Regions from separate parts of the Streptomyces sp. NBC_01298 genome, predicted to be linked through region 1. Evidence: riboswitches for the same ligand, from Rfam matches in the RefSeq annotation. Region 1 holds a riboswitch; each other region holds the start of a gene.
What was found. Region 1 has a riboswitch for cyclic di-AMP ahead of OG730_RS11525 (M23 family metallopeptidase). Riboswitches for the same ligand answer to the same signal wherever they lie in the genome.
Positions count from the first base shown of each region.

Region 2: it holds a riboswitch for cyclic di-AMP, as region 1 does, so the genes downstream of both, OG730_RS06215 (LysM peptidoglycan-binding domain-containing M23 family metallopeptidase) here and OG730_RS11525 (M23 family metallopeptidase) in region 1, are expected to answer to the same signal.
Region 3: it holds a riboswitch for cyclic di-AMP, as region 1 does, so the genes downstream of both, OG730_RS25275 (transglycosylase family protein) here and OG730_RS11525 (M23 family metallopeptidase) in region 1, are expected to answer to the same signal.

Region 1 covers NZ_CP108414.1:2,552,675-2,558,382, reverse strand. Annotated here, with positions in the region: gene OG730_RS11535 (M16 family metallopeptidase) at 1-729, shown strand, start outside; gene OG730_RS11530 (M16 family metallopeptidase) at 762-2,129, shown strand; cyclic di-AMP (ydaO/yuaA leader) riboswitch at 2,355-2,514, shown strand; gene OG730_RS11525 (M23 family metallopeptidase) at 2,527-3,321, shown strand; gene OG730_RS11520 (GntR family transcriptional regulator) at 3,503-4,168, shown strand; gene OG730_RS11515 (HPr family phosphocarrier protein) at 4,431-4,712, opposite strand; gene OG730_RS11510 (bifunctional acetate--CoA ligase family protein/GNAT family N-acetyltransferase) at 4,898-5,708, shown strand, end outside.
Region 2 covers NZ_CP108414.1:1,350,439-1,356,146, forward strand. Annotated here, with positions in the region: gene OG730_RS06205 (caspase, EACC1-associated type) at 1-325, shown strand, start outside; gene OG730_RS06210 (winged helix DNA-binding domain-containing protein) at 432-1,580, opposite strand; gene OG730_RS06215 (LysM peptidoglycan-binding domain-containing M23 family metallopeptidase) at 1,647-2,630, opposite strand; cyclic di-AMP (ydaO/yuaA leader) riboswitch at 2,633-2,830, opposite strand; gene OG730_RS06220 (tyrosine-protein phosphatase) at 3,146-3,952, shown strand; gene OG730_RS06225 (aspartate aminotransferase family protein) at 4,028-5,410, opposite strand; gene hpnH (adenosyl-hopene transferase HpnH) at 5,407-5,708, opposite strand, start outside.
Region 3 covers NZ_CP108414.1:5,537,034-5,542,741, forward strand. Annotated here, with positions in the region: gene OG730_RS25260 (globin domain-containing protein) at 1-130, opposite strand, end outside; gene OG730_RS25265 (cytochrome P450 family protein) at 303-1,583, shown strand; gene OG730_RS25270 (LysM peptidoglycan-binding domain-containing protein) at 1,727-2,905, shown strand; cyclic di-AMP (ydaO/yuaA leader) riboswitch at 3,182-3,353, shown strand; gene OG730_RS25275 (transglycosylase family protein) at 3,356-4,054, shown strand; gene eno (phosphopyruvate hydratase) at 4,375-5,661, shown strand.

The sequences.
Region 1 (5,708 bases):
CCCGAGAAGACGCTCGCCTGGGTGGAGAAGTACTTCGGCACCATCCCCGGCCACGACGGCAAGCAGCCGCCGCGCGACGGTTCGCTGCCCGAGATCATGGGCGGGCAGCTGCGCGAGGAGATCGTCGAGGAGGTCCCGGCCCGCGCGCTGATGGCGGCCTACCGCCTCCCGCACGACGGCACCCGCGAGTGCGACGCCGCCGACGTGGCGCTGACCGTCCTGGGCAGCGGCGAGTCCTCCCGCCTGCACAACCGGCTGGTGCGCCGTGACCAGAGCGCCGTGGCGGCCGGCTTCGGCATGCTGCGCCTCGCCGGCGCGCCCTCGCTGGGCTGGCTGGACGTCAAGACCTCCAGCGGGGTCGAGGTGCCCGCCATCGAGGCGGCCGTGGACGAGGAGCTCGCGCGGTTCGCCGCCGAGGGCCCGACGGCCGAGGAGATGGAGCGGGCGCAGGCCCAGCTGGAGCGCGAGTGGCTGGACCGGCTGAGCACGGTGGCGGGCCGCGCCGACGAACTGTGCCGCTTCGCGGTGCTGTTCGGCGACCCGCAGCTGGCGCTGACCGCCGTCCAGCGCGTCCTCGACATCACCGCCGAGGAGGTGCAGGCCGTGGCCGCGGCCCGACTGCGCCCCGACAACCGGGCGGTGCTCGTCTACGAGCCGATCGCGGCCGATGACAGCGACGACACCGAAGAGACCGACGCGAGCGACCAGAACGAGGGGGCGGAGCAGTGAGCGACACCGCAGCCGACACCGCAGCCGTCACGATGACCTTCCACCCGCGCCCCGAGGCCGGCGAGCCGCAGCCGTGGGCCTTCCCGGCCCCCGAGCGCGGGGTACTGGCCAACGGCCTGACCCTGCTGCGCTGCCAGCGCCCGGGCCAGCAGGTCGTCGCGGTCGAGATCAACCTCGCCGCCCCGCTCGACGCGGAGCCCGAGGGCCTCGACGGCGTGGCCACGATCATGGTCCGCGCCCTGTCGGAGGGCACCGACAAGCGCTCCGCCGAGGAGTTCGCCGCCGAGCTGGAGCGCTGCGGCGCCACCCTCGACGCGCACGCCGACCACCCCGGCCTGCGGGTCTCCCTGGAGGTCCCGGCCTCCCGCCTGCACAAGGCGCTGGGGCTGGTCGCCGAGGCCCTGCGCGCGCCGGCCTTCGCCGACTCCGAGGTCGACCGCCTGGTGCGCAACCGGCTCGACGAGATCCCGCACGAGAGCGCCAACCCGCAGCGCCGCGCCGCCAAGCAGCTCTCGAAGGAGCTGTTCCCGGCCACCCTGCGGATGTCGCGCCCGCGTCAGGGAACCGAGGAGACGGTCGCCCGCATCGACTCCGCGGCCGTACGCGCCTTCTACGAGGCCCACGTGCGCCCCGCGACCGCCACCGCGGTGGTCGTGGGCGACCTGACCGGCATCGACCTGGACGAGGTCCTGGCCGACACCCTGGGCGCGTGGACCGGTGACACCACCGCCCCGCGCCCGGTCACGCCGATCACCGCCGACGACACGGGCCGCGTGGTCATCGTGGACCGGCCCGGCGCGGTCCAGACGCAGCTGCTGATCGGCCGCATCGGGGCGGACCGGCACGACCGGGTGTGGGCGCCCCAGGTGCTCGGCACGTACTGCCTGGGCGGCACGCTCACCTCCCGGCTGGACAAGGTGCTGCGCGAGGAGAAGGGGTACACGTACGGCGTGCGCGCCTTCGGCCAGGTGCTGCGCTCCACCGCCGACGGCAAGGGCGCCTCGATGCTCGCCATCAGCGGCTCGGTGGACACCCCGAACACCGGCCCGGCCCTGGACGACCTCTGGACGGTGCTGCGCACCCTCGCGCAGGGCGGCCTGACCGACGCCGAACGGGACGTGGCCGTGCAGAACTTGGTGGGGGTGGCCCCGCTGAAGTTCGAGACGGCCGCCTCCGTCGCAGGCACGCTCGCCGACCAGGTCGAGCAGGAGCTTCCGGACGACTACCAGGCGCGGTTGTACGCGCGGCTGGCCGAAACGGGGACGGTGGAGGCCACTTCGGCGGTCGTCAGCGCCTTCCCGGTGGACCGTCTGGTCACGGTCCTGGTCGGGGACGCCTCGCTGATCGAGGAGCCGGTACGGGCCCTCGGGATCGGTGAAGTGACCGTGGTCGCCAACTGATCGTCAGTTGGTCTCCGGCGGGCCGTCAACTGGCCCGCCGCGGAAGGGCTCCGGCGGCTTGTCCGCCGGGGCCCTTTTTGTACTTCTTGTCCCTTTCTTGGTGTTGTTGCTTTTATGTGGTGTGGCGTACGCAACAAAAGGGCGCGTCTGTTTGGCGATCGACTGATGATCCGCTTAGCGTCGGCCGTGCTGTCCGTCAGTTGTAACCGCCGCGTCCGCGGCACCGGGCAGCGATCGCCGAGTCCCCGTCAGGCGCGAGCCTGGGGAGCCGGGGACCCACTTGTGTCCCTGGGGTGAATCGGACCGCCTCGCAAGAGGGGGCCCGTAGGAGACCTTCCTGCTCCGAACCCGTCAGCTAACCCGGTAGGCGAGAGGGAAGGAAAGGATCAACCCCTTCATGGCGTTTGGCAGTAGTGCCGCCGGCAAGCACCGTGGTTCGAGCCGTCTGAGCCGCAAGACCGCCGGCTACGCCGGCATAGCCGCCCTCGCCGCCACCGGCGTCGTTGGCTCCCTGGCCGGTCCCGCGTTCGCCGCGGACACGTCCCCCTCCGTGGAGGACACCGGCGCCCTGAACACCATCGTCGTGGCCGACGAGCTCGCCGGTGACGTAGAGGCCCAGGCCGAGTCCCAGCAGCGGGCCGCCGAGGCCGCCGCCGCCAAGGCGCAGGCCGAGGCCGACGCCCGCCAGCGGGCCGCCGAGGCCAAGGCGAAGGCCGAAGCCCAGGCCAAGGCCGAGCGCGAGGCCGCCGAGCGCGCCGCCCGCGAAGAGGAGCGCAAGCGCCTCAACACCTTCGTTTCGCCGATCGACGGCTCCTACGTCAGCACGCAGTACCACGCGGGCGGCGGCATGTGGTCCTCCGGCAGCCACACCGGCATCGACTTCCACGCCTCCTCCGGCACTTCCGTGCACGCGGTCGGCCTGGGCACCGTGGTCGAGGCGGGCTGGGGCGGCGCGTACGGCAACAACGTCGTCATCAAGCACGCCGACGGCACGTACACCCAGTACGGCCACATGTCCTCGCTGAGCGTCCGGGTCGGCCAGCAGGTCACCCCGGGCCAGCAGATCGGCCTGTCGGGCTCCACCGGCAACTCCAGCGGACCGCACCTGCACTTCGAGGCCCGCACCGGCGCCGACTACGGTTCGGACATCAACCCGCTCACGTACCTGCGCTCGCACGGCGTCAGCGTCTGACCGCTCGACCCACCGCACGTCTTCCGCGAAGGCCCCGGCTCTCTGAGAGCCGGGGCCTTCGTCGTGTTTCGCGCTCCGCATTGTGTGAATGTTTCGTATTTCCGGCCGTCCTCGGAAATTATCGTGTGTTGCAATAGAGTCGCAACGCGCACAGCCATACGAAAAAGGCGGAGGTCCGGTCTTGCGTATTCCCGCGCACACGGTATGCACAGCGATCCGCGACGACATCGTCTCCGGGGTGTTCGGGCCCGGCGCCCGGCTGACCGAGGAAGTGCTGGCCCGCAGGTACGGAGTCTCGCGCGTTCCGGTGCGCGAGGCGCTGCGCACGCTGGAGTCCGAGGGGTTCGTGACCACCCGCCGGCATGCCGGTGCCTGCGTGGCCGAGCCGACCGAGCAGGAGGCGGCCGACCTCCTGGAGCTGCGGATGCTCCTGGAGCCCCTCGCGGCCGCCCGGGCGGCCAGGCGGCGCAGCGAGGCCCACCTCAAGGTGCTGCGCGGACTGGTCAGGCTGGGCCAGGAGCGCGCCAGGAGGGGCCAGGGGGAGGATCTGCGCTCCCTGGGCGGCTGGTTCCACGAGACGCTCTCCCAGGCCTCGGGCAGCCCCGGGCTCATCGCCCTGCTCACCCAGATGCGCCACAAGGTGGCCTGGATGTACGTGGTGGAGTCCCCGGTGCGGCCCGTGGAGTCCTGGGTGGAGCACGGCGCGATCGTGGACGCGGTGGCCCGGGGCGACGCGGAGCGGGCCCGGATGCTGATGGCGGCGCACGTGGACCGCGCGGCGGGGGCGCACCGAATGCGCGTGAGGACTTTGCAACCTGCCGTAAACACGGCGAGCGTTCCGCATTAACAAACGCCGTATACAAAGAGGGGATATCCGGGCCGGTAATTAGCGCCCCGGGCCCATTTGTAATTCCCCGCGCCCCGGGCCCCATTGTGCCGCCGGAATTCGGGCCGCCGCGATGGGCTGTTCCGAAAGGGCCGAGCGGAGCCGGCCGGCCGGCTGGATCCCCGCACGGAAAGCAGCGAAGCCGTTGCCCTCGACCTCGTGGGTCGGGGGCAACGGCTCCGCCGTGCAAGTCCAGCAAGTCCTGCGGGTCGAACCCGAAGGGTCAGACGGTCTCGGGGAGCTCCTCGAGGCCCTCGGCGACCAGCTTCGCGAGGCGGTCCAGCGCGGCCTCGGCGCCATCGGCCGAGGACGAGAGGACGATCTCCTCGCCGCCCTGGGCGCCCAGGCCCAGAACCGCCAGCATGGAGGCGGCGTTGACGGGGTCGCCGCCGGCCTTCGCGATGGTCACCGGGACGCCGGAAGCGGTCGTCGCGCGGACGAAGATCGAGGCGGGACGAGCGTGCAGGCCCTCGGCCCACCCGACGTTGACGCGGCGCTCTGCCATGGTGATGCCCTTCAGGTTCTTACGGGTTGTCTAGACCAGTCTCTCACGACGTCCGGAATGGTCGAACCGACCTTCGGCCCGAGTTTCCCGCCGTTCGACCTAGCCCAGCTTGCCCTGATGCGAGCCAGCTTGCCCGATGCGCCGCGCCCAGGCCAGTCGAACCGTTCGCGCCTTAAGGTGACCCCATGACGACCGAGTCCGACCCCTCGTACCCGGACCACTGGGAAGCCGACGTCGTCCTTCGGGACGGCGGGACCGCCCGGATCCGGCCCATCACCACCGCCGACGCGGGCCGGCTGGTCAGTTTCTACGAGCAGGTCTCGGACGAGTCGAAGTACTACCGGTTCTTCGCTCCGTACCCCCGGCTCTCCGACCGCGACGTGCACCGCTTCACGCACCACGACTACGTGGACCGGGTCGGCCTCGCCGCGACGATCGGCGGCGAGTTCATCGCCACCGTCCGCTACGACCGGATCGGCGCCGACGGCCGCTCCGCCACCGGACCCTCCGACGAGGCCGAGGTCGCCTTCCTCGTCCAGGACGCCCATCAGGGGCGCGGGGTCGCCTCCGCCCTGCTCGAACACATCGGCGCGGTGGCCCGCGAGCGGGGGATCCGCCGGTTCGCGGCCGAGGTGCTGCCCGCCAACAGCAAGATGATCAAGGTGTTCACGGACGCCGGCTACCAGCAGAAGCGCAGCTTCGAGGACGGCTCCGTCCACCTCACCCTCGACCTCGAACCGACCGCCGAGTCCCTCGCCGTCCAGCGCGCCCGCGAACAGCGCGCCGAGGCCCGCTCCGTCCAGCGGCTGCTGTCACCCGGCTCGGTGGCGGTGATCGGCGTCAGCCGCTCCCTCGCGGGCGTGGGCGCGGCGGCCCTGCGCAACCTGCGCGACAGCGGCTTCCACGGCCACCTGTACGCGGTCAACGAGGCGGTCACCCGGGATCTGCTCGACGGCGTACGCGCCTACCCCACGCTCGGCGCCGTCGGCGCCCCGG
Region 2 (5,708 bases), 1.2 Mb from region 1:
AACCCGCCTCGCCCTGACCGCGACGACGGCCGTGGGTGCCGACGAACGCCCGGAGATCTGGGATCTGGCCGATCCGCGGAATCCCCACCGGCACTCCTACCTGCCGGGCTCATCGCGCGCCGCCGACTTCTACGCGCTCCAGTTCACCCCGGACGGCGATTTCCTCGCCATCGTCAGGGCTTCCGCGGGCGTAGAGCTGTGGGACACCGACCCCGAACGGGCGATCGGCGAGATCTGCGCCTCGGTCGGCGATCCCATCACCCCGGAGGAATGGAGGCGCTACCTGCCCGGCAAACCGTACGATCCACCGTGCCGCCCGTCCTAGGGAATCGGGTCGACTGCGCCCTGCCCCCCTCGGGCCCTCCGGGGCCGCGGCTCTGTGCGAGGGGATCTGTGGGACCGGGACCCCCCTCCGGTCCCGGCCCCACGGTTCAGGCGAGCAGCCGGGTCTCGGCGCTCGGTAGTTTGTTCCACCAGTGGCCGTACCGCCGGTAGACCTCCGGTTCGCGGTCGGCCAGGAAGGCCGTCAGCGCCCGGGCCTCGCCGGCGAGGGCCTCCCAGACCTCCTCCGGCAGCGGGTGGAAGGCGGTGGCCTCGATGCCGGCGCCGGACGGCCGCCACACGCCGGCGACGTGGCCGTCGACCAGCAGGGTCGCCAGGGTGTCGCCGTTCATCCGCGCGACGAGCTTGCGGTACGCCGGCGGAACGATGCGGCTCCGGTCGGCGTAGGCCAGCAGCACGCTGTCCCACATGGCCATCAGCCGGGGCGGCGCCGGTGTGTCCTCCTCCGGAATCGGCGCGCCCTGGACGTCGAACAGCTCCTCGCCGTCCGGCCCCGTCAGCCGGACGAGCCCGCCGGCCGGCTCCAGCGCGCGCAGGGCCTGGCGGACCCTGGACCGCGGGACCAGGGAGAACTGCGCCACGTCCGCCGCCGACGCCGGCCCGAACCCCTCCAGGTAGCGCAGGACCAGCGTCCGCAGGGACTCCTCCGCCGCCTCCGGGTCCGCCGGTACGGTGCGCGGCCGGCTCGGGGGTGCGACGTACGACGGACGCTCCCCGAACGACCACGGCGCGGCGGTGGGCGCGTGCAGCAGCGGTGCGTACTGCCGCAGCCCCCACCACGCTCCTGGCCGCGGCGCGGCCCCCAGCCGGTGTCCGAGCCAGGCCTCGCACTCCGCCGTCGTACGGGGCCGGTCGGCGAAGTCCAGCAGTTCCGGCACGAGGAGGTCGGCGTCCTCGGCCGTCAGCCCCGAGTCCGTGAAGCGGGTCCCGAGCCGGGCGGCCCGTACGGACGGCTGCACGGCCTCCCGGAAGACCGGGTAGTCCCGCGCGTGCACGGCGTGCAGGGTCAGCCGCATCAGCGTCGACTTGAGGACCTCGCGCCCCGTGAAGGCCGCGTCGAGGTCCGCCGGGTCGAAACCGGCGAGCCGGTTCCACAGCGCGAGGTAGGGCGAGGCCGCGTGCTGCGCCTGCAGGGCGACCACCCTGCGGACCGCGTCGCCGACGCCCATCACCTCGCGCCGCAGCAGCAACTGCCGTGCGAGGGTGGAGCGGTTGAGCTCCCTTGCGCTGACCTTCATGCCACGCCCGTCCCGTCCCGTGCCGGAACGCGCAGCCTAACCGGCACCTCCGACAGCGCCTCGGCCTCAGATGCTGACGCCCTTGGACCGCAGGTAGGCCATTGGGTCGATGTCCGAGCCGTACGAGGGCCCGGTGCGGATCTCGAAGTGCAGGTGCGGGCCGGTCACGTTGCCCGTGGCGCCGGAGAGGCCGAGGGTCTGCCCGGCGGTGACGCTCTGGCCGGACGAGACGGAGAGCTGGGAGAGGTGCGCGTACTGGCTGTACTTGCCGTCGGCGTGCCGGACGACGACCTCGTTGCCGTACGCGCCGCCCCAGCCGGCCGAGACCACGGTGCCCGCGCCGACCGCCTTGACGGTGGTGCCGGTGCTCGCGGAGAAGTCCACACCGGTGTGGTAGCCGCTGGACCACATGGAGCCGGCGGTCTTGTACGCGGTGGAGGTGCCGCCGCCGACCGGGGCGACGAAGCCGGTGGACGTGGAACCGCCCTGCTGCTCGGCGGGAGCCTCGGGGGCGGCGTCCTGGGGAGCGGCCGCCTCGTCGGAGGAACCCGCCCCGTCGGAGGAATCCGACGAATCGCCAGAAGTGGAAGAACCGAACGAAGCGGACTTCTTGGCCGGCTTCGGCGTTTCGGCCGGCGCGGAGTCGGCGGTCGCGGCCGGAGCCGCGCCCTTCGCGCCGAGCGTGAGCTCCAGGCCCGGGTGGATCAGCGACGGGTCGGTGCCGACGGCCTCGAGGTTGTCCGCGTAGAGCTGCTCCCAGCCACCGGTGAGGTGCTGGCGCTCGGCGATCTTGGAAAGGTAGTCGCCCGGCACCACGGTGTAGACCGTGGGGGCGCTCTGCGCGGCGGCCGGGGCGGCCTGGAGCGAGGCGGGCACCTGCGCGGCCAGGGCCGGAGCGACGGCGGGCGCCGCGGCCGGGACGCCCGCGGCGTGGGCGCCGGTGGCCCCGAGCAGCGGCAGCGCGAGGGCCGCGCCACCGGTGCCGGCGGCGGCGAATCCGCGGGATATCGAGCGGGACTTGGGACGGCGGCGCTTACCCGTTCCGTGCATGGCGAATTCCTCTCCGACGCCTGCGAGGTGAGCTGTCGGGTTCGGACTGGAGATGTCCGGCCGCCTCAGTGCCGGTGAACAGCACATGTACGGCTTCACCCCGAGCTGTCCCGTTGTAAAGATCTCAACCGGAGATCCGGAACAGCGGCTTACCTGGTTCCCCCGCTCCTGCCGCGCGCGTGAATAGTCGGGTGCGGTTTCCGGTCGGCGGCAGGATTAGGCGGTCCGTCCGGATCGATCGCGAACGTAATCGAGCACGGCCGCACGGAACAAGTCATGAATTCCCCAATAGAATCTTGAAGATGACGGGCCGCCGGAATTCCGGTCACCCTGCGTCCATTCCGCACCCCCAACAGCCGCCCCAGCAAGGCAATTCACCATTCGCGATCAGCCACTCAACGTCACCGTATGATCTGGCTCACGGGGGCATGTCCGATCTCGCCTCTCGTTATGGCAAGTTGTCCACAACCGGCGTAATTCGGACACCATCAACGACGACCACACGGAGGAGCCCGGTGACCCAGCCGATACCCCAGAGTCCGCACGAGGAGCCGGCGCTGACCGGAGTGCGCAACTTCCGCGACGTGGGCGGGTTGCCGACCACGGACGGCCGGAGGGTCAAGTCGGGACGACTGTTCCGAAGCGGACATCTAGCGCATGCCACCGAAAGCGACGCGCAGTTCCTCGGGTCGCTCGGGCTGCACACCGTCTTCGACTTCCGCAACGGAGCCGACCACGCGCTGGAGGGTCCGGACGTGGAGCTGCCCGGGGTGCGCAACGTCGGCATTCCGCTTTCGGATCCGGCCGCCGGCGGGGAGTTCTGGAAGATGGTCCGCGAAGGGGAGCTGGCGCAGCTCCGCGAGCTCCTGGGCGAGGGCAGGGCCGCCGCGCGGATGTCCGGTTCGTACCGGCAGATGATCCGTGCCCGTACCGCCGAGCACAGCCGGGTGGTGCACGCGCTCGCCGAGGACAGCGTCCCGGCCCTCATGCACTGCGCCGCCGGGAAGGACCGGGCCGGCCTGTCGATCGCCGTCACCCTGCTCGCGCTGGGCGTGGAGCGGGAGGCGATCCTCGCGGACTACCTGGAGTCGAACGCCCCGCACAACCGCTACCGGGTCCGCCGGGGCAGCGACGCGCCCGAGGCCCGCGCCCCCGAGGTGATGGAGCTGCTCGCCCCGCTCTTCGACGCCCGCGCCCCGTATCTGACCACGGCCTTCGACACCATCGACGAGGAGTGGGGCGGTGTGGAGCGCTACCTGGCCGAGGGCCTCGGGCTCGCGCCCGAGACCCTCGGCAGGCTCCGCGACCGGCTGCTGGACTGACGCCCACGAGGTGGGCCGTCGCCCGCCGAGCCGCCGGCTCGCCGTACGGCCGCCGGCTCGCCGCCCGGCCGCGGCTCAGCGGTTGGCGACGGCCTGCTTCACCAGCGTCCGGCCGAAGTCCCACATCAGCGCGCCGCCGCCGTGGGCCTCGTCCATGACCGCCCGGAAGGCGCCGACGAACCGGTCGACGTCCGCCTCGTCCACGATCAGCGGCGGGATCAGTTTGATCACTTCCAGGTGATCCCCGGAGACCTGCGTGAGGATCCGGTGCTTCTGCAGCAGGGGCACCACGACCATCTGCGCGAACAGCCCCTTGCGCGCCGCCTGCAGCATGGTCCAGCGGCTCCGCAGGCCCAGCGAGGACGGCCGGCCGAACTCGATGCCGATCATCAGCCCGCGTCCCCGTACCTCGTGGAGGAGTTCGTACTCGTCCACGAGCGCGGCGAGCCGCCCGCGCAGCAGGTCGCCCATCGCGCGGGCCCGGGCCACCACCTGTTCGTCCTCCATGACGGAGAGGACGGCGAGCCCGGCCGCCATCGCCTGCGCGTTGGAGCCGAAGCTGGCGGAGTGGACGAGCACCCGGTCCATGGATGAGTAGACCTTCTTGAAGATCCAGTCCTTGCCCAGGGTCGCGCCGACCGGCACGTAGCCGCCGGAGAGGGCCTTGGCCACGCAGACCAGGTCCGGTTCGACTCCGGGCTCGTGCTGGTAGGCGTAGAAGTCGCCGGTCCGTCCGAGGCCGGTCTGCACCTCGTCCGCGATCAGCAGCGCCTCCCGCCGGTGCAGGAGCTCCTGCGCGGCGAGCAGGAAGCCGGGCGGCGCGGCGAGCACCCCCTTGCCCTGGATCGGCTCGACGACGAGGGCCGCCACGTCCCCCTTCTTCAGCTCCCGCTCCAGCGCGTCCAGGTCCCCGAGCGCGATCGCGGTGTCCGGCAGCAGCGGCGCGAACCCCTCGCGGAAGCCGGCCTCGCCGTTGACCGAGAGCGAGCCCGTGGTGAGCCCGTGGAAGGCGTGGTCGCAGTAGAGGACCCTGGGGCGCCCGGTGGCGTACCGGGCGAACTTCAGGGCGGTCTCCACCGCTTCCGTGCCGCTGTTGCCGAAGAAGACCCGGTCCAGGTGCGGACTGTGGGAGAGCAGCTTCTCGGCCAGCAGCCCGGGCAGCGGCTGGCAGTCGAAGCGGGTGAGGTCGGCGAGCTGGGCGTCCAGCACGTCGTGCAGGGCGCGCCGGACCACCGGGTGGTGGCGGCCCAGGCCCATCACTCCGAAGCCCGCCAGCATGTCGAGGTAGTCGTTGCCCTCGGCATCCCAGAAGTGGGCTCCCTCGGCGCGCACGTACACCTTGTCGAACCCGATGGTGTGCAGCATTCGGGGCAGCTGGTGGTTGAGGTGGCGGGCGTGCAGTTCGTACCGCTCGCCACCCCGCTCGGCCAGCAGGGCGCCGAGATCGAAGCCGGTCATGCCGACTTGTCCCTGCTCCCGCCCCCCACGGTCTCGCGGACGGCCCGCAGCGACTCCTTGAGCGAACCCATCGTGGCCAGGACGGCCGTGGGCTCGTACCCGCAGTGCGCCATGCAGTTCGCGCAGCGCGGGTCCTTCCCGCGGCCGTACTTGCTCCAGTCGGTCTCCTCGATCAGTTCCCGGTACGAGGGCACGTACCCGTCGCTCATCAGATAGCAGGGGCGCTGCCAGCCGAAGAGCGAGTAATTCGGAATGGCCCATGCGGTGCAGGGGAAATCGGCTTTGCCTTCCAGGAAGT
Region 3 (5,708 bases), 3.0 Mb from region 1:
TGTCTTCGAGGGAGGCCGGGAAGAGATCACGGACTCCGGGGTTGTGCCAGAAGAGGTGGGAGTAGAAGAACTTGACCGCGTGCTCGGCCCGTCTCTCCACCACCGCGAAGCTGCTTTTCAAGATCCTCACATCCACAAAACCGAAAGTAGGAACGCCGGGGAACGTGAGGTCAAGCCAGAGCCGATCTACGGACAGCCGCGATAAATGGCCCATATGGGGTGATGGGTGGCGGGCGGGATACGGTCTCCGGGTGCACGAGCAGACTCCCGCAGCCCCCGAAGAGCCCGCCGCCGACCAGTCCGTGGACGGATCCGCGCCCCTCTCCACCGCCGTCTCCGACTCCCCTCCGACCCTGTTCGACTGGGAGTTCGCGACCGACCCGTACCCGGCGTACGCCTGGCTGCGCGAGCACGCCCCCGTGCACCGCACCACGCTCCCCAGCGGGGTCGAGGCCTGGCTCGTCACCCGGTACGCCGACGCCCGCCAGGCCCTCGCCGACCAGCGGCTCAGCAAGAACCCGGCGCATCACGAGGGCTCCGCACACGCCAAGGGCCGCACCGGGATCCCCGGGGAGCGCAAGGCGGAACTGATGACCCACCTCCTCAACATCGACCCGCCGGACCACACCCGGCTGCGCCGGCTGGTGTCGAAGGCGTTCACCCCGCGCAGGGTCGCCGAGTTCGCTCCGAGGGTGCAGGAGCTGACCGACCACCTCATCGACCGGTTCGCGGAGAAGGGGGAGGCGGACCTCATCCACGAGTTCGCCTTCCCGCTCCCCATCTACGCCATCTGCGAGATGCTCGGCGTACCGCGAGAGGACCAGGACGACTTCCGCGACTGGGCGGGAATGATGATCCGGCACGGCGGCGGGCCGCGCGGCGGCGTGGCCCGGTCCGTGAAGCAGATGCGCACCTATCTCGGGGAGCTCATCCACCGCAAGCGCGACGACCTCGGCGACGACCTGATCTCCGATCTGATCCGGGCGAGCGACCACGGTGACCACCTGACGGAGGCCGAGGCCACCGCCATGGCCTTCATCCTCTTGTTCGCGGGGTTCGAAACCACGGTCAACCTCATCGGCAACGGGGTCCACTCCCTCTTCATGAACCCGGAGCAGCGCGAGCGGCTCCAGCTCTCCCTCGCCGCGGGCGAGACCGGACTGCTGGAGACCGGCGTGGAGGAGCTGCTGCGCTACGACGGCCCGGTGGAGCTGGCCACCTGGCGGTTCGCCACCGAGTCCTTCGCCCTCGGCGGCCGGGACATCGCGGCGGGAGATCCGGTCCTGGTGGTCCTGGCGGCGGCCGACCGGGACCCCGAACGGTTCGCCGACCCGGACACCCTGGACCTCTCTCGGACGGACAACCAGCACCTCGGGTACGGGCACGGCATCCACTACTGCCTGGGCGCCCCGCTCGCCCGGCTCGAAGGGCAGACCGCCCTCGCGACCCTGCTGACGCGGCTGCCCGATCTGGAACTCGCCGTGGCACCCGAAGAGCTGCGCTGGCGCGGTGGGCTCATCATGCGGGGGCTGCGGACGCTGCCGGTCCGCTTCAGCGCCGAATCGAAGGCCCAAAACACCTGAAACCGGCCTGATCTGAAGTCAGTTCACCGCCCAAACTTGTGACAGGCGTTCGAAGGCCGCTAGGTTCTGCCGTTACCCCGCCGTTATGCGAAAGGTGCAGCCTCATGCGTTCCGGGAACGGCCGCCACAGACGCCCCCGACAAGTGCCCGCACTTGTCGTCACCGCCGGAGTCACCGGCACCGCGCTCGCCCTGCCGCTGCTCGCCGCCACGGGCGCGAGCGCGGCGGAGACCTCCACATGGGACAAGGTCGCCGAATGCGAGAGCGGCGGCACGTGGAGTGCCAACTTCGGCGGCGGCGCGTACGGCGGGCTGCAGTTCACCCAGGAGCAGTGGAAGAGGGCCGGCGGGCTCGACTTCGCCGAGCGCGCCGACCTGGCCAGCCGCTCCCAGCAGATCGCGGTCGCCGAGCGCGTGCTGGCTTCCCAGGGCCCCCAGGCGTGGCCGCTGTGCGGAGTGCCGGCCGGCCTGACCCAGGACGCGCCCGCCGCCGAGGTGGACCCGGGCCTGCCCAGCGGTTCCGGATCCGCCTCCCCGGCCCCCTCCCGCCCGGACGAGGCCGTGCCGCACGCCGGCTCGGGCAAGCCGTCAACGGACTTCGGGGCCCCCACGCCGAAGACCCCGGCTCCCGAGGCCCCGTCGGCCTCGGCGCGGCCCGACTACCCGATCGGCGTGCCCGGCGAACTGCCCGTCATGCCCGCGCCGGACCTGGAGACGCCCCCGGGACTCCCGGGCGACCCGACGGTTCCCACGAGCCCGGTGGACCCCACCGCCCCAGTGGCGCCGCCGTCCGGGGACCCGACCGCTCCGGTCGGCCCCACCGCGCCGGTGGCTCCGCCGTCGGGGGACCCGACGGCTCCGGTGTCCCCGTCCGACCCGTCCGACCCGTCCGACCCGTCCAACCCGGGTGACCCGACGAACCCCGGGGACGCGGCGAACCCGACCAACCCGGGGAACTCCGCGAACCCGTCAAATCCGGTCAACCCGGTTGATCCCACAGCCCCGACGGCTCCGGCCGCACCCGGCGCGTCCACCGCTCCGGGCGCGACGCCGACCCCCGGTGCGGCCTCCGGTTCGGCTTCCGGTTCGACCGAGGGCGGCGGCAAGCACCGCGGCCCGGCCGCGGTCGAGACGGCCTCCGGGTCTGATGCCGCGTCGGAGTCCACGTACACCGTGAAGGCGGGCGACAGCCTCATCGAGATCGCGGACGCCAACGGAGTGAAGGGTGGCTGGAAGGGTCTCTACGAGGCCAACGAGCAGGTCATCGGCGGCGATGCGGACCTGATCAAGCCCGGCCAGAATCTGGATCTAACGCACCAATAGGGGCACTTAAGCCGCCCGGAACCAGCTGATTGTCCGTTTTCTGTAAGTGAGACATGTGTCTCTTCAGGTCAACTGGCGTGTCCGGCCCGGAGGGTTCCGCAAACCCCGCCCTCACCTGCGCAAACGTCCTTCCGGGGAGCGCAAGTAGGCACCGTTTTCCCCCGATGTTGCTCGTTGAACATCGGGGGGAGACCTGTCTACCTTCTGAATCGCTCGCCACCGCGGGCTCCTTCGACCGCATCGCCGAATCCTGCCGGCGGACGGAGGGAACACTCGTCGCGTAAAGCGCCGAAGGCAGGAGCGGGGGAACCAAGGTAGGCGCCGGTAGCGGCCGTTGAGAGACGGTCACAACGCCGGCTAGGGGTTAAGACGAGCGCTAGGTCGCTCGGCCGGGCACTCACTCGCCCGAACCCGACAGCTCACCTCGTAGGCGTCGGTGAGGAGAACTCCATGCTGCTTTCGGGCAAGGGCAAGCACCGTCGCGGTTCCAAGGCCGTCCGCATCGTCACCCTCGCCGGTGTCGCCGGTGTCACCGTGGCCGCGCCGCTGATGGCCGCGGGCACCGCTTCCGCCGCGACCGGCGCCGAGTGGGACCGGGTCGCCTCCTGCGAGTCCGGCGGCAACTGGTCCATCAACACGGGCAACGGCTACTACGGCGGCCTGCAGTTCTCGTCCTCCACCTGGGCCGCGTACGGCGGCAAGGCGTACGCCGCGCAGGCCAACCAGGCCTCCAAGGGCCAGCAGATAGCCATCGCCGAGAAGGTCCTCAAGGGCCAGGGCAAGGGCGCCTGGCCGTCCTGCGGCGTCGGCCTGTCGAACTCCTCCTACACCGGCGGCGGCTCGGGGACGACCACCCCCTCCAAGCCGAAGACGCAGCCGAAGCCGGCCGCGCCGAAGACGAAGCCGAAGACCGAGGCTCCGAAGAAGGAGACCAAGCGCGTCGAGGCTCCGACGACCCGCTCCGAGCGTCCGGCCGCCGCGCCGAAGACGGGCAACGGCTCCTACGAGGTCAAGTCCGGCGACACGCTGGGCGCGATCGCCGACGCGAACAACGTGTCCGGTGGCTGGGAGAAGCTCTTCGAGCTCAACAAGGAGATCGTGTCGGACGCGAACCTGATCTACCCCGGCCAGAAGCTGAACCTCAGCTGAAAGCCGTGAGAACGCTCGCGGCCGCTTTCGCGACGCGCAGTAGTTCCACCGCGTAGTTCCACCAGCGATTCCACCGCCCGGCGCGTAACCCCCTTCGCGCCGGGCGGTGCTGTGTGCGGATGTCCCCGGTCTGACGGAGCCTCCGAAAGGCCGATGATCAAGGGTCCTATGTCCTGTAAGAGGGGCATTCAGGCCCTTTTTCGTCCCAGCCCCCGGGCGGTCGGCTGGCCGAGTGCCCGGAGGCGGTTAGGCTCTAAGCGGCAAGGCCATCCCACGGCCTGACACGCCACCGCACACCCAGCGTCACATCCCAGAAGGAGATGCTCGTGCCGTCCATCGACGTCGTCGTAGCCCGGGAAATCCTGGACTCCCGAGGCAACCCCACGGTCGAGGTCGAGGTGGGCCTCGACGATGGCAGCACCGGCCGTGCTGCAGTCCCGTCCGGCGCCTCCACCGGAGCGTTCGAAGCCGTAGAGCTCCGTGACGGTGACCCCAACCGTTACTTCGGCAAGGGCGTAGAGAAGGCCGTCCTCGCCGTCATCGAGCAGCTCGGCCCGGAGCTCGTCGGCTACGACGCCACCGAGCAGCGCCTGATCGACCAGGCGATGATCGACCTGGACGCCACCGAGAACAAGGGCTCCCTCGGCGCCAACGCCATCCTGGGCGTCTCCCTCGCCGTCGCGCACGCCGCGTCCGAGGCCTCGGACCTCCCGCTGTTCCGCTACCTCGGCGGCCCGAACGCGCACCTGCTGCCCGTTCCGATGATGAACATCCTGAACGGTGGGTCGCACGCCGACTCCAACGTCGACATCCAGGAGTTCATGATCGCCCCGATCGGCGCGGAGTCCTTCTCCGAGGCCCTTCGCTGGGGTGCCGAGGTCTACCACACCCTCAAGAAGGTCCTGCACACCAAGGGCCTCTCCACCGGTCTCGGCGACGAGGGCGGCTTCGCGCCGAACCTCGAGTCGAACCGCGCCGCGCTTGACCTCATCGTCGAGGCCATCAAGCAGGCCGGCTACGTCCCGGGCACCCAGATCGCGCTCGCGCTCGACGTCGCCGCGTCCGAGTTCTACAAGGACGGCAACTACGAGTTCGAGGGCAAGTCCCGCTCGGCCGCCGAGATGACCGACTACTACGCCGAGCTCGTCGAGGCGTACCCGCTGGTCTCCATCGAGGACCCGCTGTTCGAGGACGACTGGGCCGGCTGGAAGACCCTCACCGACCGCCTGGGCTCCAAGGTCCAGATCGTCGGCGACGACCTCTTCGTCACCAACCCCGAGCGTCTCGCCCGCGGCATCGAAGAGGGCTCGGCGAACGCCCTGCTCGTCAAGGTGAACCAGATCGGTTCGCTGACCGAGACCCTGGACGCCGTCGAGATGGCCCAGCGCAACGGTTTCAAGTGCATGATGTCGCACCGTTCCGGTGAGACCGAGGACGTCACGATCGCCGACCTCGCGGTCGCCGTGAACTGCGGCCAGATCAAGACCGGCGCCCCGGCCCGCTCGGACCGCGTCGCCAAGTACAACCAGCTGCTGCGCATCGAGGAGATCCTCGACGACGCCGCGGTGTACGCCGGCCGCAGCGCCTTCCCGCGCTTCAAGGGCTGAACACCCTGATCGGTCCTTAGGGGCGCAAGCCTCCCTACGTCCCCGCA